3 regions of the Pseudomonas sp. KH_040 genome follow, and region 1 is predicted to be linked to each of the others. Evidence: riboswitches for the same ligand, from Rfam matches in the RefSeq annotation. Region 1 holds a riboswitch; each other region holds the start of a gene.
The links. Region 1 has a riboswitch for cobalamin ahead of cobW (cobalamin biosynthesis protein CobW). Riboswitches for the same ligand answer to the same signal wherever they lie in the genome.
Positions count from the first base shown of each region.

Region 2: another riboswitch for cobalamin. It lies ahead of cobO (cob(I)yrinic acid a,c-diamide adenosyltransferase); the one in region 1 lies ahead of cobW (cobalamin biosynthesis protein CobW).
Region 3: another riboswitch for cobalamin. It lies ahead of AC3IUF_RS12225 (ABC transporter substrate-binding protein); the one in region 1 lies ahead of cobW (cobalamin biosynthesis protein CobW).

Region 1 is NZ_CM174487.1:2,902,927-2,912,497, reverse strand. It holds gene AC3IUF_RS13105 (phospholipase D-like domain-containing protein) at 1-1,276, opposite strand, end outside; gene AC3IUF_RS13100 (vWA domain-containing protein) at 1,451-2,134, opposite strand; gene AC3IUF_RS13095 (magnesium chelatase ATPase subunit I) at 2,116-3,117, opposite strand; gene cobN (cobaltochelatase subunit CobN) at 3,330-7,178, opposite strand; gene cobW (cobalamin biosynthesis protein CobW) at 7,182-8,255, opposite strand; cobalamin riboswitch at 8,355-8,566, opposite strand.
Region 2 is NZ_CM174487.1:1,949,841-1,959,411, reverse strand. It holds gene cobT (nicotinate-nucleotide--dimethylbenzimidazole phosphoribosyltransferase) at 1-840, opposite strand, end outside; gene cobU (bifunctional adenosylcobinamide kinase/adenosylcobinamide-phosphate guanylyltransferase) at 837-1,358, opposite strand; gene AC3IUF_RS08805 (cobyric acid synthase) at 1,510-2,961, opposite strand; gene cobD (threonine-phosphate decarboxylase CobD) at 2,958-3,950, opposite strand; gene cbiB (adenosylcobinamide-phosphate synthase CbiB) at 3,943-4,851, opposite strand; gene bluB (5,6-dimethylbenzimidazole synthase) at 4,848-5,498, opposite strand; gene AC3IUF_RS08785 (cobyrinic acid a,c-diamide synthase CobB) at 5,495-6,895, opposite strand; gene cobO (cob(I)yrinic acid a,c-diamide adenosyltransferase) at 6,892-7,503, opposite strand; cobalamin riboswitch at 7,586-7,816, opposite strand; gene AC3IUF_RS08775 (hypothetical protein) at 7,980-8,564, shown strand; gene AC3IUF_RS08770 (PQQ-dependent sugar dehydrogenase) at 8,631-9,571, shown strand, end outside.
Region 3 is NZ_CM174487.1:2,698,402-2,707,972, forward strand. It holds gene metE (5-methyltetrahydropteroyltriglutamate--homocysteine S-methyltransferase) at 1-2,265, shown strand, start outside; gene AC3IUF_RS12210 (GNAT family N-acetyltransferase) at 2,483-3,034, shown strand; gene AC3IUF_RS12215 (ABC transporter ATP-binding protein) at 2,973-3,737, opposite strand; gene AC3IUF_RS12220 (FecCD family ABC transporter permease) at 3,734-4,738, opposite strand; gene AC3IUF_RS12225 (ABC transporter substrate-binding protein) at 4,747-5,760, opposite strand; cobalamin riboswitch at 5,905-6,098, opposite strand; gene AC3IUF_RS12230 (Ppx/GppA family phosphatase) at 6,141-7,076, opposite strand; gene AC3IUF_RS12235 (hypothetical protein) at 7,085-7,363, shown strand; gene AC3IUF_RS12240 (ParD-like family protein) at 7,486-7,713, shown strand; gene map (type I methionyl aminopeptidase) at 7,710-8,501, shown strand; gene AC3IUF_RS12250 (alpha/beta hydrolase family protein) at 8,710-9,571, opposite strand, start outside.

The DNA.
Region 1 (9,571 bases):
TATTGAGCAAAGCGGTGGCGGCGAATTCGGCGCTGCGGTCGGCGTGAAACCCGGTGATGCGGCTGGCGGTGTTTTGCAGGCCATAACGCAAAATGTCGTCGTGGGGCTGGCCAAGCAAGGCATTAAGGATCGCGTCCGGCAGCGAGAACGCGGTGACGAACAGCACGTCCTTTTTTGCCGCGCTGATGATGTTCTCGAACGCCTGCAGGTCAGCCCCGCCGGTACGCGGTGAAAACCCGGTAAATAACGGCTGCTGCGGATTCATCGGATTGTGTTCGGTGATCCAGTCACGGGTTGCACCGACGTCGTCCGGCTGCACCCAGATCTGCTCGAACGTCTGCTGATAACTCGCGGCGATCGATTCATCGTCCAGCACATGCACCACGTTGGCCTGCCGGTAGACCCCGTTGGCGGTGAAATTAGTGCTGCCACACAGAACCGCTTCAGGGTGATGCTCACCACTGACACCGACGCGACTGAGGACCATGAATTTGTTGTGAAAGATGTTATGGGTCACTCGCCCGCGTTTGCTCGCCGCAGGCAGTGCCGCCAGACTCGCTTCGTTGATTGTGGTGTCTTCATCGTCCGGCCGGGCGTGGTAGAGCACCCGCACCTTCACGCCCCGCGCGAACGCCGCGTTCACCGCTACGACGATCGCCTGCAATTGATATTCGTAGATGGCAATGTCCAGCGCCCATTGGTCATCGACGGCACGCTCGATAAAACCCAGCAAGCGCCCGAGCAAACCGTTTTCCAGCCACTGACGGGCCGCATCGGGCCAGGCTTCGATGGGCATGTTTTTATTGGCGCTGATCTGCGCGTCGAGATCGGGAAACTTGCGCTGGAAGGCCTGACTGGCAGCAACGGCTCGATTGAAATTCACGCTTTGGTTGCTCGGCTGGCCGTCATCGGAAGTGATCGTCAGCTCCAGCGACTCGCCCAACTGCACGGCATCGGCTGTGCCGTAGGCCAGATGCACGCGATAGTGGAGGGTCATGCCCGGATTGACCGCGTAATCCGCCCAGCGAAATTTCTGCAGCGGCGCGGTATCGCTTGGTGTCGCGTGGAATTGGGGAAAGGTGTGAGCCTTATTCGGGAAGGTCAGGCTGTTGAACAGGAACAACCAGGGTTTGGCGCCCTGCTGCTTTTCGATGGCAAATCCCAGCAGGCCTTTGCGCCGGGGTTCGGCCAGATCCATGGCCAGCAGCACGCCGTTGGTGCCGGCGTAGGCTTTGACGCGGAAGTCGTCTTGAGGGTTTTTGACCAGAACGCGCATCGCTCACTCCTTGTGATTGGGCTGGGTGCAGCATAGAGCAGGGATGCGGGTTTTGAGTGTTCGGTTCTAGACCGGGTCGATGCAATCGCGAGCAGGCTCACTCCTACAGGGGAACGCATTCCAAATGTAGGAGTGAGCCTGCTCGCGAAGACGGTAGAACAATCGCCGAAAAGGTTAGAGAGAAATCAGCTCATCAATGTGTCGATACTCGGATCCCAACGCTGAAGCCAGATCCCGTGCCCGCCCCAACCGGATCGGCCCACGCTCGATATCGATCAACAACCCCGGACACGCTAGCGCCGGTAATCCCGACCACTGTTTCAAACGCCCATCGGTCACCACCAACAGCCGCTGCTGCTCGGCGGGAAAGCGCTTGCGGCGCACCGCCAGCCATTGCTCTGCCTGCCCCAGCGCCGCCAGCAACGGTGTGCCGCCGCCAGCGCCCAACGCCTCCAGCCAGCTATGCAAACCGCTGGAGGCCTTCAACCCTTGCACCTGCCATTTCGGCGCCGAGCCGCTGGCCGTCAACAAGGCCAGGCGCGCCCGTTGGCGATAGGCGTCATCGAACAGTTGCGCGAGCAGGCCTTTGGCATCGCTCAAGGCCTGATGACGCCGCGTCGAGGCGGAGGCATCGACGATCACCAGCCACAGCTCATGCGGCGAGCGTGTGCGCAGTTGAAACAGCAGATCTTCACGAACCCGAGGACGCCCCTGGAGCAACGTGCCCGGCCAGTTCACCGTACCGCTGCGGGCCGTATGGCGCTTGCCCTGACGTCCGTTGTCCAGCCGTCCGGCGCGGGGTCTGGCATTCGCCCCCGCATCGGATCGGGGACGAATGCCTAAGGCTTTTTTGGCCAGCTCGGCACTTCGCGGCGGGCGCCGGTGGCGAGCGCCGGCGCCGGCATGTCACCCCACTGGCCCTGCCCTTCGCTCGGTGATGCCTGAGTCTCGGCCGGCGCCTGAGCCGGTTGTTGCGGACTCGATGGCGCTTGCTCACGGCGCCGATGGCGCAGGGCAAACTCGGCCACGGCGTCGATGTCTTCCTCGCCAATCACCTCAGCCCCGCGCCATGCCGCGTGAGCACGAGCGGCGCGTAACCAGACCAGGTCGGCACGCAGTCCATCGACGCCGGCAGCAAAGCAACGCTCGGTGATCTGCGCCAGTGCGGCATCGTCCAGCGCAATATTGGCCAAGGCAGCGCGAGCATTTTCGCAACGCACACGCAGGGCTTGTTGCTCAGCTTCCCACTGCGTGCAGAACGCTTGCGGATCGCTGTCGAAATCCAGACGCCGACGGATGATCTGCCCGCGCTCGGTCGGCGCCGTGTGGCCACTGAGGGCAACGTTCAGGCCGAAGCGGTCAAGCAGTTGCGGACGCAGCTCGCCCTCTTCCGGGTTCATCGTGCCGATCAGCACGAACTTCGCCGAATGCCGATGGGAGATGCCGTCGCGCTCGATCAGGTTGGTGCCGCTGGCTGCAACGTCGAGCAGCAGATCCACCAGATGATCCGGCAGCAGATTGACTTCATCGACGTAGAGCACGCCGCCGTCAGCCTTGGCCAGTACGCCCGGCGAAAACTGCGCTCGCCCCTCGCTGAGGGCGGCGTCGAGGTCGAGGGTGCCGACCAGGCGTTCTTCGGTAGCGCCCAGAGGCAAAGTGACGAATTGACCGCTGGCGAGCAGATCCGCCAGGCCACGGGCCAAGGTGGATTTGGCCATGCCGCGCGGGCCTTCGATCAGCACGCCACCGATTTTCGGGTCGATGGCGGTGAGGCACAGGGCGAGTTTCAGGTCATCGGCGCCGACCACGGCGGAGAGGGGGAAATGCGGGGTGTCGGTCATTTGGGTTTTCTCTGTCGTGGTCTTTGGTGTGTTTGAGTGTTGTGGGGCGTCAGTTGGGGTAGCCCTCACCCTAGCCCTTTCCCGGAGGGAGGGGGAACTGACCGAGGTGTTCTTTCGAGGTACGCCGACCTGATTTATCGCGTTGAACTCAGGCACCAAAGCCAACACAAATCGGCTCGGAGAGGGCTGGGGTGAGGGTAGCTTTTAACCGGCTACACATCTTCTTCTATGTCCAACAACAGATTCTCCAGCGCCTCTTTATAAACCCCCGGCTCCTGCCACATCCCCCGCTGTTGAGCCTCCAACATGCGCTCGGTCATGTCCCTCAGCGCATGCGGATTATGCTCGCGAACAAACTCCCGAGTTGCCGGATCGAGCAAATAGGCATCGGCCAGCAAAGCGTACTGATGGTCATCGATCAACTGCGTGGTGGCATCGAACGCGAACAGGTTATCAACCGTCGCCGCCAGTTCAAACGCGCCTTTATAGCCGTGGCGCTTGACCCCGTCGATCCATTTCGGATTGGCCGCCCGTGAGCGAATCACCCGGTTGAGCTCTTCCTTTAACGTGCGAATCTTCGGCAGATCCGGTTGACTGTGATCGCCGTGATAACTGGCCGCCGCCTCGCCACGCAAGGTTTCCACGGCAGCCAGCATGCCGCCCTGGAACTGGTAATAGTCGTTGGAATCAAGCAAGTCGTGCTCGCGATTGTCCTGATTCTGCAGCACCGCTTGCACCTGACTCAGGCGCTGGACGAATTGCTCGCGGGCGGCCGTACCTTCATCGGCACCGCCATAGGCGTAAGCGCCCCAGTTCAGATAAACCTCGGCCAGATCGTCGCGGCTCTGCCACAAACGGCCATCGATCGCGCCCTGCACGCCCGCGCCGTAGGCACCGGGTTTGGCGCCGAAGATCCGCCAACCGGCCTGACGCCGTGCGGTGTCCTCATCAACGCCCGACTGCAACAGTGCCTCGCGCTCGGCTCGTACTTTGGCGGCCAATGGGTTGAGATCGTCCGGTTCATCCAGTGCCGCTACTGCCTGCACCGCCGCGTCGAACAGGCGAATCAGATTGGCGAACGCATCGCGGAAAAATCCGGAAACCCGCAACGTGACATCGACGCGCGGGCGGTCGAGCAGGCTCAGCGGCAGAATCTCGAAATCATCCACGCGCTGACTGCCGGTGGCCCACACCGGACGCACGCCCATCAGCGCCATTGCCTGAGCGATGTCGTCGCCGCCGGTGCGCATGGTTGCCGTGCCCCAGACCGATAAACCGAGCTGGCGCAGGTGATCGCCGTGGTCCTGGAGATGGCGTTCGAGAATCAACGTCGCCGACTGGAAACCGATGCGCCACGCGGTGGTGGTCGGCAGGTTACGCACATCGACCGAGTAGAAATTACGCCCGGTGGGCAGCACGTCGAGGCGGCCGCGACTCGGCGCGCCGCTCGGGCCGGCAGGGACGAAACGACCGCTGAGGGCGTCGAGCAGGCCGCGCATTTCGGCGGGGCCGCAGGCATCGAGGCGTGGGGCGACGACTTCGCGCAGATGGTCGATGATTGCGCTGACTTCAGCCCACGCCGGCCCCTGTGGGAGCGAGCCTGCTCGCGAAAGCGGTGGATCAGGTAAATCTTTAGCGACTGATACGACGCCTTCGCGAGCAGGCTCGCTCCCACAAGGGATTTGCAGGGACTCGGAGATCAACGCGGTGGCAAACAGTTCGAGGCGTTCGCGGGTGTCGCCGGCGCTGCGCCAGACTTCCTCGCTTTGCGATTGCAGCTCTGCCGGGCGCGGGCCGGTCCATGGATCGGCTAGCGCGCAATCGAGCGGATCGAAACCGAGTTCAAAGGCTTTGGCCAACGCGCGCAGCAGGCTCGATTGCGCGCCCTTGCCGTCTCCGCGTGGAATGCGCAGCAGCGCCAGCAACGTATCAATGCGCAATCGCCCGCTCGGTGACTCGCCGAAAATGTGCAAGCCATCGCGAATCTGCGATTCCTTCAGATCACACAAATACGTATCCAGACGCGGCAGCCAGATCGCCGCATCGGCGTCACTGTCCAGCCCGGCATCAAGTTGCAGTTCTCGATCGATCTGCGTCTCGCGCACCAATTGCAGAATGTCGCGCTGCAACTCGCGAGCGCGGCGCGGATCGAGCAGTTGTGCTTCGTAATATTCGTCAGCCAACAGTTCCAGATTGCGCAATGGGCCGTAGGTTTCGGCGCGGGTCAGCGGCGGCATCAGGTGATCGATGATGACCGCTTGCGTGCGTCGTTTCGCTTGGGCGCCCTCGCCCGGGTCGTTGACGATAAACGGATAAATGTTCGGCAGCGGCCCGAGCAATGCGTCCGGCCAGCAATTCTCCGAAAGCCCGACGCCTTTGCCCGGCAGCCACTCAAGGTTGCCGTGCTTGCCGACGTGAATCACGCCGTGGGCACCGTAGGTGTTGCGCAGCCAGAAATAGAACGCCAGATAGCCGTGCGGCGGCACCAGATCCGGGTCGTGATAGACCGCACTCGGATCGACCTGATAACCGCGCGCCGGTTGAATGCCGACGAAGGTCAGGCCGAAACGAATGCCGGCGATCATCATGCGACCGTCGCGGCACATCGGATCGTTTTGCGGCGCACCCCAGCGCTCGATAACGGCGGTGCGATTGGCCTCGGGCAGCGCGTTGAACATCGCTAAATAAGCGTCCATCGCCAGGCTTTGCTGGCACGGACGCAGGTCAATCGTGTCGAGATCGTTGCTGACGCCACCGAGCAATTGCTGGATCAACTCGGTGCCGCTGCTCGGCAATTCTGCGGTGATCGGATAACCTTCAGCCTGCAACGCGCGAAGGATATTCAGCGCCGCTGCCGGCGTGTCGAGGCCAACACCGTTGCCGATGCGCCCATCACGGGTCGGGTAGTTGGCGAGGATCAACGCGATGCGTTTTTCGCCATTCGGCACCCGCGCCAGATCGATCCAGCGCCGCGCCAATTCGGCGACAAAATCCATGCGCTCAGGCTGCGCGCGATAGCAGACCACGTCGGACTGGCTGCGCTCACTGCGCCAGGCCAGATCCTTGAAACTGATCGGCCGGCTGATGATGCGTCCGTCGAGTTCCGGCAAGGCAATGTGCATGGCCAGATCGCGCGGGCCGAGGCCCTGCTCGCTGGCGCGCCAACCGGGCTCGTTGTCCTGCGCGCAGATCGCCTGAATCACCGGGATGTTGCGGCGAAACGGCCGCAGATGCGGCGCTTCGGGGCTGGACTGAGCGAATCCGGTGGTGTTGAGAATCACCCCCGCCTCGACGTCATCCAGCCAATCCTCGACCACCGCCAGGCAGCCGGGCTCTTTCAGACTGGCCACCGCGATCGGCAGCGGATTCAGCCCCGCTGCCTGCAAGCGCTGGCAGAAAACATCGATAAAAGCAGTGTTCGCCGCCTGCAGATGCGAACGATAAAACAGCACCGCCGCCACCGGGTTTTCCGGCAGCCATTCGGCTTGCCAGTCACTCAGTGCGGCGGAGGTTTTATTGGGGTGGTAAATCGCCGTGCGCGGCAGGGTCTGCGGCTCTTCCCAAGGGTAATCGCGGCCGAGCCAACGGCTGGCCAGACAGCGGAAGAAGTCCAGCGCATTGCCCAGGCCGCCCTGACGCAAGAACTGCCAGAGCCGGTCGCGATCCTCGGCGCTGACGGTGCTCAAGTCGCTGAGCTCCGGGTCGGGCCGGTCATCGCCCGGCACCAGAATCACCTGCACACCGCGCTCGGACAGCTCGATCAAACGCTCAACGCCATACCGCCAATAGGCGATGCCGCCGTGCAGCGAAATCAAAATCACCTTGGCGTGGCGCAGCACTTCGTCGACGTACAGATCGACCGAAGCGTGATTCTGCACCTGCATCGGATTGGCCAGACGCAGGCTCGGATAATCCTCGGGCAACTGCTGCGCGGCCTCGGCGAGCAGCGCCAGGCTGGAGTCGCCGCTGCACAGGATCACCAGCTCGGCGGGGGTTTGTCCAAGGTCGGCAATGTTGTCATCCGAGACGAAACCGCCGGGCTGGGTCCTGAGCAGGTGCATGGTTTAAACGCTGAGCGCGGCGCGCAGTTGCGCTTCGAGTTGCGCCGCGTCGAGTTCCTGACCGATCAACACCAGACGGGTAACGCGTGCTTCATCGGCGCCCCACTGACGGTCGAAATGCTTGTCGAAACGCGTGCCCACGCCCTGGATCAGCAGGCGCATTGGCTTGTTCGGAATGGCGGCGAAACCTTTGACCCGGAGGATGCCGTGCTTGACCACCAATTGCGTCAGGGCGTCGAGCAGCAGGCTTTCATCGGCTTGCGGCAGTTCGATGGAGATCGAATCGAAGGCGTCGTGATCGTGGTCATCGTGGTCGTCATCGCCTTCACCGTGGTGGTGATCATGATGGCTGTGACGGCTGTCGATGTGTTCTTCGGAACCGGCGCCGAGGCCGATCAGCACGTCCAGTGGCAGACGACCGTTGCTGGCTTCGATGATCTTCACCGCTGGCGGCAGCTCTTCGGCGACTTCAGCGCGAACGCGAGCGAGATCTTCCGCGCTGGTCTGGTCGGCCTTGTTGAGGATGACGAGGTCGGCGCTGGCCAGTTGGTCGGCGAACAGTTCGTGCAGCGGCGATTCGTGATCGAGGTTCGGATCGAGTTTGCGCTGGGCATCGACCTGATCCGGGAACGCGGCGAAAGTGCCGGCAGCGACGGCCGGGCTGTCGACCACAGTGATCACCGCGTCAACGGTGCAGGCGCTGCGGATTTCCGGCCACTGGAAGGCTTGCACCAGCGGTTTTGGCAGGGCCAGGCCCGAGGTTTCGATAAGGATGTGGTCGAGATCGCCGCGACGGGCAACCAGTTCGCGCATCACCGGGAAGAATTCTTCCTGAACGGTGCAGCACAGGCAGCCGTTGGCCAGCTCGTAAACGCGGCCGGTGGCTTCTTCTTCGGTGCAACCGATGGTGCATTGCTTGAGGATTTCACCGTCAATGCCCAACTCGCCAAACTCGTTGACGATCACCGCGATACGACGGCCCTGAGCGTTGTCGAGCATGTGCCGCAGCAGCGTGGTTTTGCCCGAACCGAGGAAGCCGGTGACGATGGTGACGGGGAGTTTGGCCAGTGTTTTCATCGGTATGCCCTTTGGCAAGCGGCGGGCATACGGGACGAGAACCGGCAACGCGCGTGCGTGCCCGGAGAGTTCGCCACCGGATCACCCCGCCCGGTTGAATTGAGAATCTGTGACGAGGCAGGTCTCCTGGCTGACGGCGTTCAGGCGCTGGGCCTGGCGTTTGCTGCGCCTTCCCGCGGGCTCATCAGTTGAGCTGGCAGTGGCGTGGCAGCGAACATCACCGTTCACAGTTGCGGGGGCAGCCGCGGCATTGACCGCGTTCCCTTCTTAGCTTCGGCAACGGCCGAAGAACCTCGAAGGCGCAAGGCTACGCATCGTCTAAGGGTGGGTCAATGGGCGTTGAGATTTGGTTTTGGGGGCATATCCGTTGCTGCGGGTGCTGCCGCTGGCGGTTTCGCTCTTACAGCGAGTCCCTTTTTCAAACGCCAAAAAGGAACCAAAAGGCTTTGCCCCGGCGTACGGCACTTCGCTGAGGCTCAGTGTTCCCTCGCTACGGTGTCCATCCGGGGGCATCGCCTACGGTTTGCTTCGCTGCACCTCCTCTCGATGTGTTCGACTTCGTCGAACGGCGCTGCGCGCCTAACCCCCGGATGAACACCTTCGCTCGGCCTGCCGAAGGGGCAAAAGATCAAAAGCCAAAGCCAAAGCCAAAGCCAAAGCCAAAGCCAAAGCCAGATCAAGAGCCCCTCACCCTAGCCCTCTCCCGGAGGGAGAGGGGACTGACCGAGTGGTTTGGTAGGGTTACGCCGACGTGAGATATCGCGTTGAACTCAAGCTTTGAAAAGCACATAAATCGGCTTCCTCTACCTCGGGAGATTGGACTGATCGAGGCGTTTGGGGGAGGTACGCCGACGTGCGATACCGCGTTGAACTCAGATTTTGAAAGGCCCAAAAATCGGCTCCCTCTCCCTCGGGAGAGGGCTGGGGTGAGGGGCGAATCCACCACAAATCCAAAGCCGAACACGCTGTGCTCCTCACCACTCAATAGGCCGAGTGTCAGCTCGCCTGCTCTTGATCTTGATCCACGGGCGACGTCGGAAGGCTGAGTGGAGGGATTGATCCGGGCGTGGGAGCGCAGCGACCGTTTGGCGCAGCCAAACACAGCGGGAGTAGGTGCAGCGAAGCAAACCGGAGACGCTGCGCCCGGATCGATCCCGGAGCGAAGGAACCCCGAGCCCCAGCGAGCGGGCCGCACGTAGGAGCAAGCCTTTTTGGTTACTTTTTTCTGGGCCGGCACTCCGGGCGTCTGGAAAAAGTGACCCGCCGTAAGGGCGGAACCCTAATCAGCAACACCCGCAGCAACGGATATACACCCA
Region 2 (9,571 bases), 950 kb from region 1:
GGCCGGATTCAAGCGCACCGCGACCAGCGCCGCGACCGTGCAGATAAAGCCGTCGACCAGCACCGCAACACCTTCTTGAGCCGCGGCCAGATAGGCACCGACCAGCGCGGCGATTTCAAAACCACCCAGATTGAACAGGGTCTGCAACGCATCGCTACGCTGTGCGGCGTGCAATGCCAGCGCCCGCTCGATCACTTGCGACTTGTGGCTGACACCTTCGGCATTCAGTCCGGTGCCGGGACCGGTCAGATGCGCCACCGGGCAATCGAGCAAGGCACAGGCCAAGGCACTCGCTGCCGTGGTGTTGCCAATGCCCATTTCGCCACCAATGAACAACTGCGCGCCCGCCACTTTTGCGCGCAGCAGACTGTCGCGACCCGCCTGCAATGCCTGCTCGCCCTGGACCTGAGTCATCGCCGCGCCCTGCACGAAGTTCGCCGTGCCCGCGCCGATGTTCAAATGGCGCACACCCGGCAGGTTCAGCGCTGGATTCACCGTGCCCAGATCGACCACCTCCAACTGCGCGCCGAGCTGACGCGCCAGCACGCTGATCGCCGCGCCACCGCTGACAAAGTTGAGCAGCATCTGCCCGGTGACTTCTTGCGGGAACGCCGAAACCCCTTCAGCCACCACGCCGTGATCACCGGCAAAAATCGCGATCCACACCTGCGCCAGCGTCGGTTTGACCTGGCCTTGCAGACCGGCCAGTTGCACCGCTACCGATTCCAGTCGCCCCAGCGAACCGGCCGGTTTGGTCAGTTGCTGCTGCCGCGCCGCCGCTTGTTCAACGACATTGATGTCGACTGGTTTGCACGGGGTCAGCCACCAGGATTGAGTCATAACGCAGATCCTTTCAGAGTCAGGGGCAGGCCGGCGACGGTCAGGACAACACGCTGACAGCGCTCGGCCAGAGCTTGATGCAGCCAACCGGCTTCATCGACGTAGCGGCGAGTCAATTCGCCCAGCGGCACGACACCCATTCCGGTCTCGTTGCTGACAAAAATGATTTCACCCGGCAAGGACGCCAGGCAGTCGAGCAAGGCTTGGCGCTCGGCGGTGAGGCGTTCGGCGTCATCGAGCATCAGCAGATTCGTCAGCCACAGCGTCAGGCAATCGACCAGCAGGCAACGCTCGGCGCTGGCGGATTCGCGCAGGACGCGAGCAAGTTCCAGCGGCTCTTCGATGAGCGCCCACTCGGCAGGTCGGCGCGCGCGGTGATGGGCGACGCGGTCGCTCATCTCGCCATCAAGAGGTTGGCTGGTAGCGATGTAGGTGACCGATAGATGGCTGTCGCTGGCGAGTTTTTCGGCCAGACGACTTTTGCCGGAGCGGGCGCCGCCGAGGATCAGTTGGAGCATGGGGGACATCCTGAAAATTATGTGTTGAAGCCATAGGCGCTATCGCGAGCAAGCTCACTCCTACAAGGGATCTCGAGCAACCCAGAGTTTTGTGTAAAACACATAACCCTGTAGGCCTTCGCCTGCTCGCGATGAGGCCATTAAATTCACCTCAAATCCCACAGAGCTGTCGCAATAGATCCGTATCCAGATGCTTCTCCACCAGATCCGCCAGCCGCTCGATATCGCGTTCGCGCAAGCCGTGATAATCCACCGCCTGCACATCGCTCAACCCGGCCCAGCGCAGCAACGCCGCACTCGCCGTCGGCGATTCGAACAAGCCATGCAAGTAGGTGCCGAACACTTGCCCGTCAGCACTCTGCGCACCGTCGCAACGGCCGTCATCCAGATGCACCGCAGCGTTTTCCAACGCCGGTCCGCTGGTCACGCCGGCATGAATTTCATAGCCGCTGACGTCGGCATCTTCCAGCACCAATCGTCCGCGCACATTGCGCAACTGCTTCTCGGCCTCAAGCGTGGTTTCGAACGCCAACAAGCCCAAACCGGCACTCGTGCCCGGCGCGCCTTCGAGGCCGAGTGGGTCATGCACCTGCTCGCCAAGCATCTGCAGACCGCCGCAAATCCCCAGCACCTTGCCGCCGTAACGCAAGTGCCGAGAGATCGCCGCATCCCAGCCACTGGCGCGCAGGTAGGCCAGATCGCTGCGCACGCTTTTCGAGCCCGGCAGAATGATCAGGTCAGCCGCCGGAATCGCCTGCCCTGGCCCGACAAATTGCAGATCGACCTGGGGATGCAGACGCAGTGGATCGAAGTCAGTGTGATTGCTGATGCGCGGCAGCACCGGCACCACCACTTTCAGCACTTGTTCGGCCTTGTCGGTCTGGCGTTGATCAATGCCGTCCTCGGCCTCAAGGTGCAGATCCATCACATAAGGCAACACGCCCACCACCGGTTTGCCGGTGCGTTGCTCGAGCCAGTCGAGACCCGGTTGCAGCAAGGCGATGTCACCGCGAAAACGGTTGATGATGAAGCCCTTGACCCGCGCCTGTTCGCTCGGCGAAAGCAATTCCAGGGTGCCGACCAGATGCGCGAAAACCCCGCCGCGATTGATGTCGGCAATCAGCAGCACCGGGCAATCCACCGCCTCGGCAAAGCCCATGTTGGCGATGTCACCGGCGCGCAGATTGATCTCCGCCGGCGAACCCGCGCCTTCGACCATCACCAGCGGATACGCAGCGCTGAGCCGCTCGTGGGACGCGAGCACCGCTTTCATCGCGATGGCTTTGTAATCGTGATACGCCACGGCGTTCATCGACGTCACCGCGCGACCGTGGATGATCACTTGCGCGCCGGTGTCGCTGTTGGGCTTGAGCAGTACCGGGTTCATGTCGGTGTGCGGATCGAGGAATGCCGCTTGCGCCTGCACCGCTTGCGCGCGACCGATCTCACCGCCGTCGGCGGTCACAGCACTGTTGAGCGCCATGTTCTGTGGCTTGAACGGTACGACCGCCACGCCCTGCCGGGTTGCCCAGCGGCACAGCGCCGTCACCAGTGTGCTTTTACCGGCATCGGAGGTGGTGCCTTGCACCATCAGGGTGGTCATGCGTGATCCTTGGCAAAAGCGCTTAAAGCGTGTTCGAGACGCGCCTCTTCAGCCGCATCGGCGGGCAGGCCAAAACGCAAACTGCTGTTGTGAGTGAAGATGCGCAGGAGAATGCCGCGACGGGCCATGAATGCGTGCAACACCTCGGCGTGTTCGGTGATCAGCCACTGGAACAGCGCGCAGCCGCCCTGCGGCTTGAAGCCGTAGCGTTCAAGCAGCGCTGCCAGCCGTTCACTGGCGTCATCACTGCGAATCCGTTGGCGCGTGTGCCCTTCGGTGTCTTGCAGACACGCTTGCCCGAGCACCCGCGTCGGCCCACTCACCGCCCATGGCCCGACCTGTTCGGCGAGCAGCTTGAGCAACTTGCGCTCGGCCAGGACAAAGCCCAGACGCACCCCGGCCAGACCGAAAAACTTGCCGAACGAACGCAACACGATCAGCCCGACTTGATGGGCATGCGGTGCCAGACTCAACTGCGGCGTGTTGTCCATAAACGCTTCATCGACCACCAGCCAGCCACCACGCCGGGCGAGCCGCCCATGCCAATCGAGCAGGCGTGCCGGGGTCAGGCTCAGGCCGGTCGGATTGTTCGGGTTGACCACCACCAGCACGTCGAGGCTGTCGAGAAAGAACTCGACTTCCTGCTCCAGCACTTCGCGCACGATATAACCGCTGCGCCGCCACGCTTCGGCGTGTTCGGCATAACAAGGCGACAACACACCGACCTTGCCGGCACGACGCAAACGCGGCAACAACTGGATGGCCATCTGCGAACCCGCCACCGGCAGCACCTGCGCGGCACCATAGTAATCGCACGCAGCTTGCTCCAGACCGTCATCGGTTTCCGGCAAACGCGCCCAGGCGCGCAACGGGATGTCCGGGATCGGGAATGGCCACGGCGCGAGGCCGCTGGACAGGTCGAGCCAGTCAGCCTCGGCAATGCCGTAATCGAGTGCAGCCTTGCGCAGCCGGCCACCGTGCTCAAGCATAGAATTCAGCCCCCACGCAGAGAATCAGCAGCCATAACCATACCCCGCGCTGGACCAATTGCCAGCCACGGTCGATGGAATCTGCGTCAGCCGCTGCGCCCTCGCCAAGCTGCGGACGGTCGTGAAGTTCGCCGTGGTAAATCGCTGGCCCACCCAATTCCACGCCCAGCGCACCGGCGCCGGCCGCCATCACCGGACCGGCGTTGGGGCTGTCCCACTTCGGCGCCTGTGTACGCCAGCACTTCAACGCAAGTCGGGTTTTGCCGAGCAGCGCGTAGGTCAACGCCACCAGACGCGCAGGAATGTAGTTCAACACGTCGTCGATTTTCGCCGCAGCCCAACCAAAGCGCTCGAAGCGTTCGTTGCGATAACCCCACATCGCATCGAGCGTGTTGCTCAAGCGATAGAGGACCACGCCCGGCGCACCCGCCACGACAAACCAGAACAGCGCGGCAAACACCGCATCGCTGCCGTTTTCCAGCACCGACTCGGTGGCGGCGCGGGCGACGGCGGTGCTGTCGAGTTCATCGGTCTGGCGGCTGACCAGATAGCCCACGCGTTTGCGCGCCTCGTCCAGATCATCTGCGCGCAAAGCAGCGGCCACCGGCGCGACATGCTCGCCGAGGCTGCGCATGCCGAGGGCGCAATACAATGCAAGAATCTCGACGACCCAGCCCACGTACGGCGCCCAGGACAATGCGGTGGCGAGCAAGGTCAGCGGCAGCACCGCGATCACCCACGCTGTGACGCCATGACTGCGCCAGCCACGACCACCGGCGTTGAAACGTTGCTCGATGCGCCCGGCGAAATTGCCGAACGCCACCAGCGGATGCCAGCGTTTCGGTTCACCGAGCAGCGCATCCAGCGCCACCGCGGCGACACTCAATAACGCCACACTCATTGACTCACTCCCCAATAATTTTCATACAGCAACTCATTGAGCGGCCGCGCCTGCGCCCACCCTTCGAGTACCAGCATCGGCGCCGGATAGAATTCCTTGACCGGGCCCAGACACAAAACGGCGAGAGGTTTGGCGCCTGCGGGCAATTTCAGCAAATCCGCCAGTGCCTGCGGCTCGAACAGCGAAACCCAGCCCATGCCCAGACCTTCGACGCGCGAGGCCAGCCACAGATTCTGAATCGCGCAGGACAGCGAGGCCATGTCCATTTCCGGCAGCGTGCGGCGACCGAAGATGTGTTTTTCGCGATCGTCCATCAGCGCGGCGACCAGCACTTCGGCGCAGTCATGGATGCCTTCGACCTTGAGTTTCATGAACTCGTCACTGCGCTCGCCGAGGGCTTCTGCGGTGCGGATGCGTTCTTCTTCCACGAGGTTCTGGATCTGGCCACGCAAGGTTCTATCGCTGATGCGGATGAAACGCCACGGCTGCATGAGGCCGACGCTTGGGGCCTGGTGAGCGGCTTCCAGTAGTCGGCGCAGCAATTCCGGCTCGACGGTGCCGCCGGTGAAGTGGCGCATGTCGCGGCGTTCGGCGATGGCTTTATAGACGGCTTGGCGCTCGGCTTCGGAGAATGCGTTGTCTGTCATGGCCCTTTCGCTGGCAAGCCAGCTCCCACAGGGGATTGCATTTCTTCAGGAAGCTCACCGCCCAATGTGGGAGCTGGCTTGCCAGCGATGGCGGCATGGAGGTCGGGTGCAAACAATGCTGCGATAGCCGCGGGACTCGACGGGAAGTAGAAGTGCACATAAGAGGCCGTCATCCGCCCGTCCCGATAAACCGCCTCGGCGCCGCGCCCGCCATTCGGACTCAAGCCACGCGCAATCGGCGTCAGCTCAGTCGTCGTCAACGAATGATGATAAGTGTGCCCACGCAACGATCCTTCCGGCAAATCCACTGCTTGCAGCGCCAGTGCAGCCAGACGCTTCTGCATCACCGCGTCGCCCTTAAGCAGCCCGACCAGCTCAGCGCGAGTACCCTCAACGTCGGTCAGCGAATCCAGCAGATAAAGCATCCCGCCACATTCGGCGAGCAACGGTTTGCCCGCTGCGTGATGCGCACGAATCGCCTCCAGCATCGCGGTGTTCTGCGACAACGCAAGGTGGTGCAATTCCGGATACCCACCGGGCAAATACAGGCTGTCCGCCTCAGGCAATTGCGTGTCGCGGATCGGCGAGAAGAAACTCAACTCGGCGCCCATCGCTCGCAACAGATCGAGACTCGCGCCGTAGGTGAAGGCAAACGCCTCATCACGGGCAACGGCGATTCGCACATTCTTCAGCAGCGGCTCTACAGCGATCACATCAGGCGCGGCGAATTCCACGGCCGGTGGCAGCGCTACCTCGCAACTGCTGGCCAATGCATCGGCGGCGGCATCGAGACGCACATCGAGGTCATTCAGTTCGCTGGCCTGCACCAGGCCGAGATGGCGACTCGGCAGTTCGATACCGGTCTCACGGGACAACGCGCCATACCAACGCAAACCTTCCGTGAGGCTGCCTTCGAGCAATTGCGCATGGCGCAAAGTGCCGACACGATTAGCCAGGACACCGGCAAACGGCAGATCCGGCTGATACTTCGCCAGGCCCAGCGCCAGCGCACCAAAGGTCTGCGCCATGGCCGTGCCGTCGATCACGCCGAGCACCGGCACGCCGAAGTGCCGCGCCAGATCGGCGCTGGACGGCGTGCCATCGAACAGGCCCATCACGCCTTCGATCAGAATCAGATCCGCCTCATTGGCGGCTTCCCACAACAGACGACGACTTTCCTGCTCGCCGACCATCCACATGTCCAGTTGATACACCGGCGCACCGCTGGCGCGTTCGAGAATCATCGGATCGAGAAAGTCCGGGCCGCATTTGAACACGCGCACCTTGCGCCCCTGATTGCGATGCAAACGGGCGAGCGCGGCGGTGACGGTGGTCTTGCCCTGACCGGAAGCCGGCGCGGCGATGAGCACCGCCGGGCAGTGACGTGGCTGATTCAAAGTTCGACGCCTTTCTGCGCTTTGATGCCAGCCTGGAAGGCGTGTTTGAGCATGCCCATTTCAGTCACAGTGTCGCCCATTTCGATCATTTCCGGCTTGGCCGCGCGACCGGTGACGATCACATGCTGCATCGGCGGACGCGCCTGCAAATCGCTGAGCACCTGATCGAGATCGAGGTAACCATGTTTGAGGGCGATGTTGAGTTCGTCGAGCACCACCAGACCGATCGACGGATCGCGCAGCAGTTCGCGGGACACGGCCCACGCGGCTTCGGCGGCGGCGATGTCGCGCTGACGATCCTGGGTTTCCCAGGTGAAGCCCTCGCCCATCACATGAAAGCGCACTTGCTCAGGGAAGCGGCGAAAAAACAGCTCTTCGCCGGTGCTGTTGCGGCCCTTGATGAACTGCACCACGCCGCACTGCATGCCGTGGCCCATGGCGCGGGCGAGCATGCCGAACGCCGAGCTGCTTTTGCCTTTGCCATTGCCGGTCAGCACCAGCACCAGCCCGCACTCGTCAGGCGAGTTGGCGATGCGTTCGTCGATCACGGCTTTTTTGCGCTGCATACGCGCCAGATGGCGTTCGTCGCGCTCGGGGGAATCGGTCATGGGGGGAGCTCTCCGTTGAGGCTGGATAACGGCGGGCAGGCACAAGAATAGACGGCAAAAAGCCTGGCATCGCCCACCGTGATGCCGCTGGATGGATCAGGCCGGTCTCCGGGCTCATGAGCGGCGTTTCGCCTGACTGCGCGCCTTCCCGCTTCTTTCGAGGCAGTGGCTCAAGGCGCAGTTTTCACTCATTTACCGTTGCGGGGGCAGCGCCGGGATCGTGGTGGTTCTTCGTGCGAAGACAACCCTCACCGGCTTCCCTGTTTCACTCTGTCGACGCAGGTCACAGAGCACCTGAAACAAGCCGCGAAGGTTAGAGGGTTGGGGGTGGAGCGTCAATTAAAGAGGTGGTCATCGGGCGAATAACTGCCGCCGATCAATTATCTGACGCCAATCTTGTGCCACACTGATACAAATGATATCAAAGAGCCATGCTTTTCCCGAAAAGCCCACTACAACAATAAAGGATGATGACGATGCAAGGCATGATCATCAGCAACCCGCGCCTGGAATTCCTGCGCCCGGTGCTTGAACGCTGGTTTGACTGTATCGACCGTTACAACGCCGTGCGCGGCGACAGCGACACCCCTTACTGGCATGACGAGAAAGCCAATCTCGGATTGCTCTCGGCCGCAGCCTGGATGGCTGAGCTGGTGACTTTGAACGGCACTGCCACGCGCAAGCAGAATGAAGAAGGCGAGCGCAATGCCCGCGCTGATCTGTTTCTGGCCGGTGCCGAAGACCGCGCCTTTATCCAGGCCACCCAGCGCTGGCCAAAGGTTACCAACCTCAATCTGACCCAAGCCCTGCTGGACATCACCAACGACGCCAAACGCATCAGCTACGCCAGCGACCTCAAGCTCGGCTGCCTGTTTGTCGCGCCGCAAAAAGCCCAGCACAGCGCCAGCCCCGAAGAGCTGCAGGACATGGTCGACGACCTGCAAAAGGAACACACTTGCGCGGTCGCCTGGTATTTCCCCTACGCCTACCGCAAGTTACGCAGCGAAGCCGGCAATTATCACCCGGGCATCGCCGTGCTGTTCAAGGAAGCGCGCGGTTGAGCAGTTGAACCATCGGGCTTGCGCCCTCCTCTATGATTAGGAATGCATTCATAGGGAAGATCAGCAATGCGCAAGCCCCAGCTCGTTTTTGTCATCGCCTTCGCCGGAGGACTCGCCGCCTGCGGTGAAACCTCCAGCCTGCAAGTCTCCGACGGCACCGGCCCGTCACCGAAGCTGCCCGAACCGAACAAGACCCTGATCCCGACGGTGAATATCGCCCCGGCGATCGGCTGGCCCGACGGCGGCAAACCGACAGCGGCGGCTGGCACCCAGGTCGCGGCATTCGCCGAAGGCCTCGATCATCCGCGCTGGCTCTATGTGCTGCCCAATGGCGATGTGTTGGTAGCGGAAACCAATGCCCCACCAAAACCGGATGACAGCAGCGGGATTCGCGGCTGGGTGATGAAGAAGGTCATGGGCAAGGCTGGCGCTGGCGTGCCAAGCCCAAACCGCATCACCCTGCTGCGTGACGCCGATCACGATGGCGTCGCCGAGACCCGCACGGTGTTTCTGCAAAACCTCAACTCGCCGTTCGGCATGACCCTGGTTGGCAATGACCTGTACGTCGCCGATACCGATCGCCTGCTGCGTTTCAACTACGAACCCGGCGCGACCGAGATCAAATCGCAGCCGATCAAGGTCGTCGATCTGCCCGGCGGCACGCTGAATCACCACTGGACCAAAAACGTCATCGCCAGCAAGGACGGCAGCAAACTGTACGTCACGGTCGGCTCGAACAGTAATGTCGGCGAAAATGGTCTGGATAAAGAAGAAGGCCGCGCGGCGATCTGGGAAGTCGATCGGGCGACCGGCAATCACCGCATCTTTGCCTCGGGCATCCGCAACCCCAATGGCCTGGCCTGGGAGCCTGTCAGTGGCGCGCTGTGGACAGCGGTCAACGAACGCGACGAAATCGGCAGTGATCTGGTGCCGGACTACATCACTTCCGTGAAGGACGGTGGTTTTTATGGCTGGCCGTTCAGCTATTACGGCCAGCACGTCGATGT
Region 3 (9,571 bases), 200 kb from region 1:
TTTCCGCGCATCGGTCGCGACCGCGAACTGAAGAAAGCGCAAGAGGCGTTCTGGAAAGGAGAACTGAACGAGGCAGGCCTGCGTGAAGTCGGTCGCGAGCTGCGCAAGGCCCACTGGGACTTGCAGAAAAACGCTGGCATCGAATTGCTGCCGGTCGGCGATTTCGCTTGGTACGACCAGGTGCTGACGCACTCGCTGATGTTCGGTGTGATCCCTGAGCGCTTCCGCCCGCACGATGGCAAAGCCAATCTGCACACCCTGTTCGCCATGGCCCGTGGCGTCAGCGACAGTTGCTGCGGCGGGGCGCACGCCCAGGAAATGACCAAGTGGTTCGACACCAACTACCACTACCTCGTCCCGGAATTCAGCGCGGATCAACAGTTCCAGTTGGGTTGGGATCAGTTGTTTGAAGAAGTCGAAGAAGCCCGTGCGCTGGGCCACAACGTCAAACCGGTGATCATCGGCCCGTTGACGTATCTGTGGCTGGGCAAGGCCAAGGGCGCCGAATTCGACAAGCTGGAATTGCTTGATCGCTTGCTGCCGTTGTATGGGCAGATCTTCGCGCGCCTCGCTGCTCAAGGTGTCGAGTGGGTACAAATCGACGAACCGATTCTGGTACTCGACCTACCGCAGGAATGGAAGAACGCGTTCGAGCGTGCCTACAACCAGATTCAGCGTGATCCGCTGAAAAAACTGCTCGCCACGTACTTCGGTGGTCTGGAAGAAAACCTCGGTCTGGCGGCGAACCTGCCGGTCGACGGTCTGCACATCGATCTGGTGCGCGCCCCGGAGCAGTATCCGACCATTCTCGATCGTCTGCCGGCCTACAAAGTGTTGTCCCTGGGCGTGGTCAACGGGCGTAACGTCTGGCGTTGCGATCTGGAAAACGCCTTGGCGACGTTGCGCCATGCCCATGAGCGTTTGGGTGATCGCTTGTGGGTGGCGCCGTCCTGCTCGCTGCTGCACAGCCCGGTGGATCTGGGCCGCGAAGAAAAAATCGATGCCGAGTTGAAAAGCTGGCTGGCTTTCGCTGTGCAGAAGTGCGAAGAAGTCGCGGTTCTGGCTCAAGCGGTCAACGCGCCGGAAGCGCCGAAAGTGCTGCGCGTACTGACCGAAAGCCGTTCGGTGCAGGTTGCGCGTGCCGCTTCGCCGCGCATTCACAAACCGGCTGTTCAGGCCCGTGTCACCGCGATTACGGCCAAGGACAGCCAGCGTCAGTCGCTGTTTCCCCAGCGCATCGCCAAGCAGCGTGCCGGTCTGGATCTGCCGCTGTTCCCGACCACGACGATCGGTTCTTTCCCGCAAACCGCGTCAATCCGCCTCGCTCGCCAGTCGTTCAAACAAGGCAAGCTGACCGAAGCCGAATACACCGAAGCCATGCACAGCGAAATTCGCCACGCGGTGGAAATCCAGGAACGTCTGGGCCTCGATGTGCTGGTACACGGTGAAGCCGAGCGCAACGACATGGTCGAGTACTTCGCCGAGCAACTCGACGGCTACGTATTCACCCGGTTTGGCTGGGTGCAGAGTTACGGTTCGCGCTGTGTGAAACCGGCAGTGATCTTCGGCGACCTCAGCCGCCCGAAAGCCATGACCGTGGAGTGGATCCGCTACGCTCAAGGCCTGACCGACAAGGTCATGAAAGGCATGCTGACCGGGCCGGTGACCATGCTGATGTGGTCGTTCCCGCGTGAAGACGTCAGCCGTGAAGTGCAGGCGCGGCAACTGGCGCTGGCGATTCGTGATGAAGTGGTGGATCTGGAAGCCGCCGGCATCAAGATCGTGCAGATCGATGAGGCGGCGTTCCGTGAAGGTCTGCCGTTGCGTCAGGCGCAGTGGCAGCATTATCTGGACTGGGCGACTGAGGTGTTTCGTTTGTGTGCTTCCGGTGTGCGCGACGAAACGCAGATCCACACGCACATGTGCTACAGCGAGTTCAACGATGTGATCGAGTCCATCGCGGCGATGGATGCCGACGTGATCACCATCGAAACCTCACGTTCCGACATGGAGTTACTGGAGGCCTTCGAAGCGTTCGCTTACCCGAACGACATCGGCCCGGGCGTCTACGACATCCACTCGCCACGCATTCCGGATGCTTCGGAAATGGCTAATCTGCTGCGCAAGGCTGCCAAGCGTATTCCGGCCGAGCGGCTATGGGTCAACCCGGACTGCGGCCTGAAAACCCGTGGCTGGCCGGAGACGGAAGCGGCGCTGGTGCATATGGTCACCGCCGCCCGGCAATTGCGTAAAGAGCTGGCCTGACACCTTAACCACCTGAATAAACACAACCCCTTGTAGGAGTGAGCCTGCTTGCGATAGCGGTGTGTCAGTCAAATCATCGGTGATTGACACACCGCTATCGCGAGCAGGCTCACTCCTACAGGGGTTGTGTATGTATTTTCAGAAACGGGAATTCTCATGGCATCGCCGAAAAGCTGTTGCTACTGTGCCCAGCCGCATCCTAGGTATTTGCCGCTACATGAGTGATCAACCCGTTATCCAAACCGTGTCCGACGCAGACATTCCCGAGGTGCTGGATTTTGTTCTAAGCGCCCGCGCCGAGCTTTTCCCCAAGCTCAGCGCGACCGGCATGCCCGACGATCTGGCGCGGTTTGCCGAGGTTTATCTGCGTGGGGCAGGGCGCTTTCTGATCGCTCGTCACGAAGGGCAGATTGTCGCCTCAATCGGCTATCTCCCTTACGACCGACGCTTCCCGCACTTGCTCTATCCGGACCTTAAAGTGGTGGAAATCGTCCGTCTGTTTGTCCTGCCATCACAGCGCCGCTCAGGCCTGGCCGGTGCGCTGTATCGATCACTCAAAGACCTGGCACTCGCCGACGGAGTTGAAGTGATCTACCTGCATACTCATCCATTTCTGCCGGGCGCCATCGCGTTCTGGCAGCGCCAAGGCTTCGAGATTATCGATGTCGACGCTGACCCGGTCTGGCAAACAACCCACATGCACAATCTCATGAGTGAAACCGGAGAATCTGCGCCCCATCGAACGGGTCCGTCAGGTAATGCGCCCTGACCCCGAAAGTGTCCTGTAACCGCTGCGGTGTCAGCACTTCCAGCGGCGCGCCCAACGCCACCAGCCGCCCGCGCTCCAGCACCGCCAGACGATCACACTTCAACGCCTGATTAAGATCATGCAGCGCGATCAACGTGGTCACCGGCAACGCCTGCACCACGTTGAGAATGGTCAGTTGATGCTGAATGTCGAGGTGGTTGGCCGGCTCGTCCAGCAACAGAATCTGCGGTCGCTGCGCCAGGGCGCGAGCGATATGCACTCGCTGCCGCTCACCACCCGACAGGCTGCGCCAGAGACGCGTGCGCAGGTGCGTCGCGTCAACGTCGGTGAGCGCCTGCTCGACGATGGCATCGTCCGCCGCCGACCACGGTTGCAGTGCCGACAACCACGGCGTGCGCCCCAACGCTACGGCATCGAACACGCGAATGCCGTCGTCGGTGTCGGCCTGTTGTTCGACCACCGCCAGCTTCTGCGCAATGCTGCGCCGGGCCATTTTGCCCAAGCGCTGACCTTCGAGCAGCACCTCGCCGGCGCTCGGTTCACGCAGCCCGGCCAGCAACTTCAACAGGGTGGATTTGCCCGAGCCATTTGGCCCGACGATACCCAAGGTTTCGCCGCGCCGGACGTCAAGGCTGACACCGTTGAGCAACTCGGCGCCGCGTACCTTGAAGCTCAGACCAGAACAACTCAGAACACTGTTCATCGCGCGGACCTGCGGCCAACCAGAATCAAGGCGAACACCGGCGCACCGACCAGCGCGGTAATCACCCCGACCGGAATCACCTGACCCTTGATCAGCGTGCGCGACAGCACATCAGCAGCAATCAAAAACACCGCACCGCCCAAGGCACTGGCCGGCAGCAATCGCGCATGACCCGTACCGAGCAACAGCCGCGCGGCGTGGGGAATCACCAGCCCGACAAAGCCGATTGAACCGACAATCGACACCATCACCGCCGTCACCAGCGCCGCACAACCAATCAGCAAAATCTGCACCCGTCGCACCGGAATACCGAGGGATGCCGCCGAATCCGCGCCAAAGGTAAACGCATCCAGCGCCCGCCGATGCCACAGGCACACGACCAGTCCCAGCACGGCAACCGGCACTGCCAGCCATACCGATGGCCAGCGCACGCCACCGAGATTGCCCAGCAGCCAGAACATGATGCCGCGCGCCTGTTCGGAGCTGGCCGAACGAGTAATCAGAAACGCCGTCAGGGCATTGAATAACTGCGAACCGGCGATCCCGGCAAGAATGATCTGCCCGGTGCCGCTGGCCGAACCGCTGACTCGCGCCAGCAGAATCACCAGCACGAACGCCGTGACCGCGCCGGCGAAGGCACCGACTGACAATGAGATCATCCCCGCGCCAACGCCAAGCAGCGCGACCATCACCGCCCCGGTCGAGGCGCCGGCAGAAATCCCCAGCAAGTAGGGATCGGCCAGCGGATTACGCAGCAGCGACTGCAAAATCACCCCGCACGTCGCCAGACCGGCACCGCACGCGGCTGCGACCAGTGCGCGGGTCAGGCGGTAGTTCCAGACGATGCCTTCATCGATAGGATCCAGCGCGTATCCGGCGCCCCACAATTTGTTCGCCAGCACTTGCACGACCACACCCGGTTCAATCGAGGTTTCACCGATGGCCACGCCCGCAACCACTGCAATCAACAGCGTCGCCAGGGCCAGCAACGTACGGATCAGGCTGGCACTCATTGCGACAGGTCATAGCCGTTGATGGCCGTGGCCAGTTGCTCGATGCCGTCGAACATGCGCAAGCTCGCCTGCATGGCCATGGCGTCGAGAATGATGATGCGGTTGTGTTTCACCGCGTCCATGTTGCGTGTCACCGGATCGCTGCGCAGGAAGGCGAGTTTCTTTTCATAGTCGTCAGCGGGGAAGCGTCGACGATCCATGCGCGCGATCACGAGGAAGGTCGGATTGGCTTTGGCGATGGTTTCCCAGCCGACCGTTGGCCACTCTTCATCGGACGCCACCACGTTGCGCACGCCGAGGGTGCTGAGCATGAAATCGGGAATGCCTTTGTGTCCGGCCACAAATGGCTCGATGTCCATTTGTGCACTGGAGAACCACACCAGCGCGCTGGCATCCTTCAGTTGTTTACCTTGGGCGGTGGCAATCGACTTGGCGAGGCTGGCCTTGAGTTCGTCGTTGAGCCGCTGGCCACGCTCCTGCACATCAAAGATTTGCGCCAGTTGGCTCACGCTTTTGTAAATCGTCTCGATGCGAAACGGCGCCAGTCGCGTGCCATCGGCGCCGACGAGGTTGTCCTTGGCTTCGCAATCGGAAGGCAGCAGGTAGGTCGGAATCTTCAATTCATGAAATTGCTCACGGGTGCCGACCGCGCCTTGCGGGCCGACCATCCATTCCAGCTCCACGGCGACCAGTTCCGGGCGCTTGCCGATCACCGATTCGAAACTCGGTTCGTTATCGGCCAGACGCTCGATCTTGTCATTCTGTGTCTTGTATTTATTCAGCACGTTGTTGAACCACAACGAGGTGCCGACGACTTTGTCGCCCAGGCCCATGGCGTAGAGCATTTCCGTGCCGGCCTGGCCGATGGTCACGGTGCGCGTCGGTGCGTGTTGGAAATTGAGGGTGCTGCCGCAGTTTTCGATCGTCAGCGGATAGACCGTCGGTGCCGCTTGCGCCATGGCGCCAAGGCTCAGGCCGGTGATGAGGGTGGCGATGCGGGGCAGCAGCATGGGGCAGTCTCCAGGGGAACCGTACGGGGAGCGGGAGAGTACGGATCGGAAACACACCATCGAACGCGGTCAGGGAAACTGCGCAAGGCCGGTCATCAAAAGAAGAAGTACACGGCACGATGTCCTTCCCGGACACCCCGCCGGTTAGTAATCACTGTGCCGGCAGGTCTCCTGACTGATGCGTCATCGCCTGGCTCCGGCCTTCCCGGGATTCACCCAGTGGCAGTCGTGGAGCAGGCTCGGCACCTACAGTTGCGGGGGCAGTTCCGGTCAATGCTGTGCAAGCACCCCGGATTCCCTATTAGTCCCGTTCGGGAACCAGCGGCGGCATGGTAGTCGATCAAGCCGCTGAAGGGGAGACGAATCTGTCGTGGCGAGGATTAGTGCTGGCTCATCAAACCGTGCAAGACGCCTAAACGCAGGCCCGGTTCGGAGGGCAGCATTTGCGCGATGCCGAACACTTTGAACGCCGCCAGCATCAACACCAGACCGCCGGGCAGAATGCTCTGGCGATGGGGTTGCAGGCCGGCGAGCTTGAGCTGTTGCACGTTGTTCACTTTCAGCAGAAGTAACGACAGGCGCAGCAGTCCGCCGTAGGTGATGCCGTCCTGGCCGAAGTCGTTGAGGCGATTGGCCTTGAGCACTTTGGCCAGCATGCGCGCAGTGCCGGAAGAGCCGATGGTCTGCTGCCAGCCTTGCGCGCGATAGCGCTTGGCGACGTGTTCAAACTGCAGGATGGCGAAGCGTTCGGCCTCCTGTAGCGCGCCGGCGGACACATCGCCGCCGCGAAAGAATCGCGTGCTCAAGGTGCCGCTGCCGATGGCGATGCTTTCGGTTAACAAGGGTTGTGAGCCCTGGCCGAGGATCAGCTCGGTGGAGCCTCCGCCGATGTCGACCACCAGGCGCAGGTCGTCGGCGCTGGGCAAGGCGTGAGTTACGCCGGCGTAGACCAGCCGCGCCTCTTCATGGCCGCAAATGACGTCGATGGGAAAGCCCAGATGCCGCTCGGCACTGGCCAGAAACAGCTGCGCGTTATCCGCTTCACGCACCGCACTGGTCGCCACCGCACGCACCCGGCCGGCCTCGAAACCGCGCAGTTTCTTGCCGAATCGCGCCAATGCCTGCCAGCCGCGATCCAGTGCCAGTGCGTCCAGCGCACCGCCATCAAAGCCTTCGGCAAGCCGCACCGGTTCACGCAGGGTTTTCACTTCCTGAATCTGCAGGCCCTTTCGACTGCGCACCGACTGGCCGATCATCAGGCGAAAGGCATTCGAACCCAGGTCGATGGCGGCAAACAGCGAGGCGTCGTCTTTCATGGGAATCCTTGCAGAGCATCCGTCGCGAGGCTCAAGACGGTTTGCGAGGATTCTGCCGTGATCTTGATGACATCCTGATGACGGGGCAGGGGCGGTTGAATGAATTTGCGGCTGTCATGACACTGTCATTATCCGGCGTCTATGCTGCGGCCAATACATCGCGTGTTCTTAAAGTTTTTGCTGCCGAATTTGGCAGCTTTTTTTTGCCCGCGATTTGGCAATGCCGCGAACTGATCGTTCCCACGCTCCGCGTGGTAATGCCTCTAGGGACGCTCCGCGTCCAGTGACGCGGAGCGTCACGGGCTGCATTCCCACGCAGGAGCGTGGGAACGATCAGCGTGTGTGTTTGCAATTTTGGTGGATGCTTGGCTAATATACGATCCATATACACATCGTATCGGATTCATATATGGGCATCGTAAAGATTTCAGAGGACATGCACGAGAACCTGCGCATCTCCAGCAATGCGCTCAGCCGCTCGATCAACGCGCAGGCCGAGCACTGGATGCGCATCGGCATGCTCGCCGAACTGCACCCCAACCTCGACCACAGCGCCATTTGCCGCTTGCTGATCCGCGCCGAACAGAACGGCGGGCTGGATCTGCAACAACTGACTCAGGAAGCCGTCAGCGCATGAGAAACCAGATCAAGATCAACACCCCGGCCGACATCGCGCAATCGCGTGCTGCCGGCAAACTCGCCGCCGAGGTACTGGCAATGCTGGTGCCGCACGTCAAGGCCGGCGTCACCACAGATCAGCTCGATCAACTGTGCAACGACTACATCGTCAACGTGCAGAAAGCCGTGCCAGCCAACGTCGGTTATCACGGCTTCCCGAAAACCGTCTGCGCCTCGGTCAACGATGTGGTCTGCCACGGCATCCCGTCGGGCACACCTCTGAAGGATGGCGACATCGTCAACCTCGACATCGCGGTGATCAAGGACGGCTGGTTCGGTGATACCAGCCGCATGTACGTGGTCGGTGAGGCGACGCCTGAGGCGCAGCACCTGATCAAGACCACTTACGAGGCGATGTGCGCGGGTATTCGTGTGGTGAAACCTGGCGCCACGTTGGGCGACATCGGCCACGCGATCCAGACGCTGGCGGAGAAGGAAGGTTTCAGCGTAGTGCGCGAATATTGTGGGCACGGCATCGGCAAGATTTACCATGACGAGCCGCAGATTTTGCATTACGGCTTTCCCAATCAAGGCATGAAGCTCAAGGCCGGGATGATTTTCACTGTCGAGCCGATGCTCAATGCCGGCAAGCGCCATGTGAAGAACATGCCGGATGGCTGGACGGTGCTGACCAAGGATGGCTCGTTGTCGGCGCAATGGGAGCACATGGTTGCGGTGACGGAGACGGGGTTCGAAATCCTCACGGCCTGGCCGGACGAAATCGAAGGCTATTCCCCGATCACCTAAACACCATAAATCACCTGTGGGAGCGAGCTTGCTCGCGAAGAGGCCGTGTCAGTCAACATCAACATTGAATGACACAGCGCATTCGCGAGCAGGCTCGCTCCCACAGTTGGAATGCATTCCTGTAGGAGCTGTCGAGTGAAGCGAGGCTGCGATCTTTTGATCTTGTTTTGAAGCAAGATCAAAAGATCGCAGCCTGCAGCAGCTCAGGTTATGTGGTGTGTGCAGGGGCGCTTTGCAGCCAATCAAGCACCTCATCCCACAACGGCTGTGCGCTTTCGCGGAAGTAACCCATGTGCCCGTACGGTTTGCTGCCCAGTGGCGGCTGCAGATCCAGCAATGTCAGCGGTGCATTCACCATGGCTTTGACAAACGCATCGCGCGAACGCGGCGGCGCCCACGGATCATCGACCGACGTGGCGAAAACGCATGGCGTTGTGACCTCGGCGTAGAGTGCATGCAGATGGCTCATCTCGGGGTCGTCGAAGTAGTAGTGGGGGAATTTGCACCAGCGTTTCCAGTCGTTATAAACGCCCAGCGGCAAATCATCGCCCATGCCCAGCATGCTCCAGGCCATGTAGCCTTTGCGGGCGACAATCACCGGCAGCACAAACGTCCACATCAGACGGATTTTCCAGGCCTCGGCTCTGGACATCCAGCCGCTCCATCCCGCACCACTGCCCAAGGTGTAGCAAGCCGTCAGGGCGTGGTGATTGGGCAACAGACCAATCGCGTGACCACCAAACGAATGGCCGACCCAATACAACGGCAACGCTTCCTGGCTTAGCAGATCCACTGCCGCCGCCAGATCCTGATAAGCCCAATCCAGATAAGACATCTCAAAGCCTTTGAGGGAAGCCGGTTTCGACTCACCGATGCCCCGGTAATCGAGGGTCAGCACGTGAAAGCCCTGGCGCGCCGCGTGCTCGGCAAAACGCCGATAAAAGCGCTGTTGCACCCCGGTGGCGCCGGCCATGATCAGGTTGCCTTTGACCGCGCCCGCCGCGCTGTAGCGCTTGGCTGACAATGGATAACCATCGCGGGCAATGAGGGCGATGTCCTGTCTCTGGATC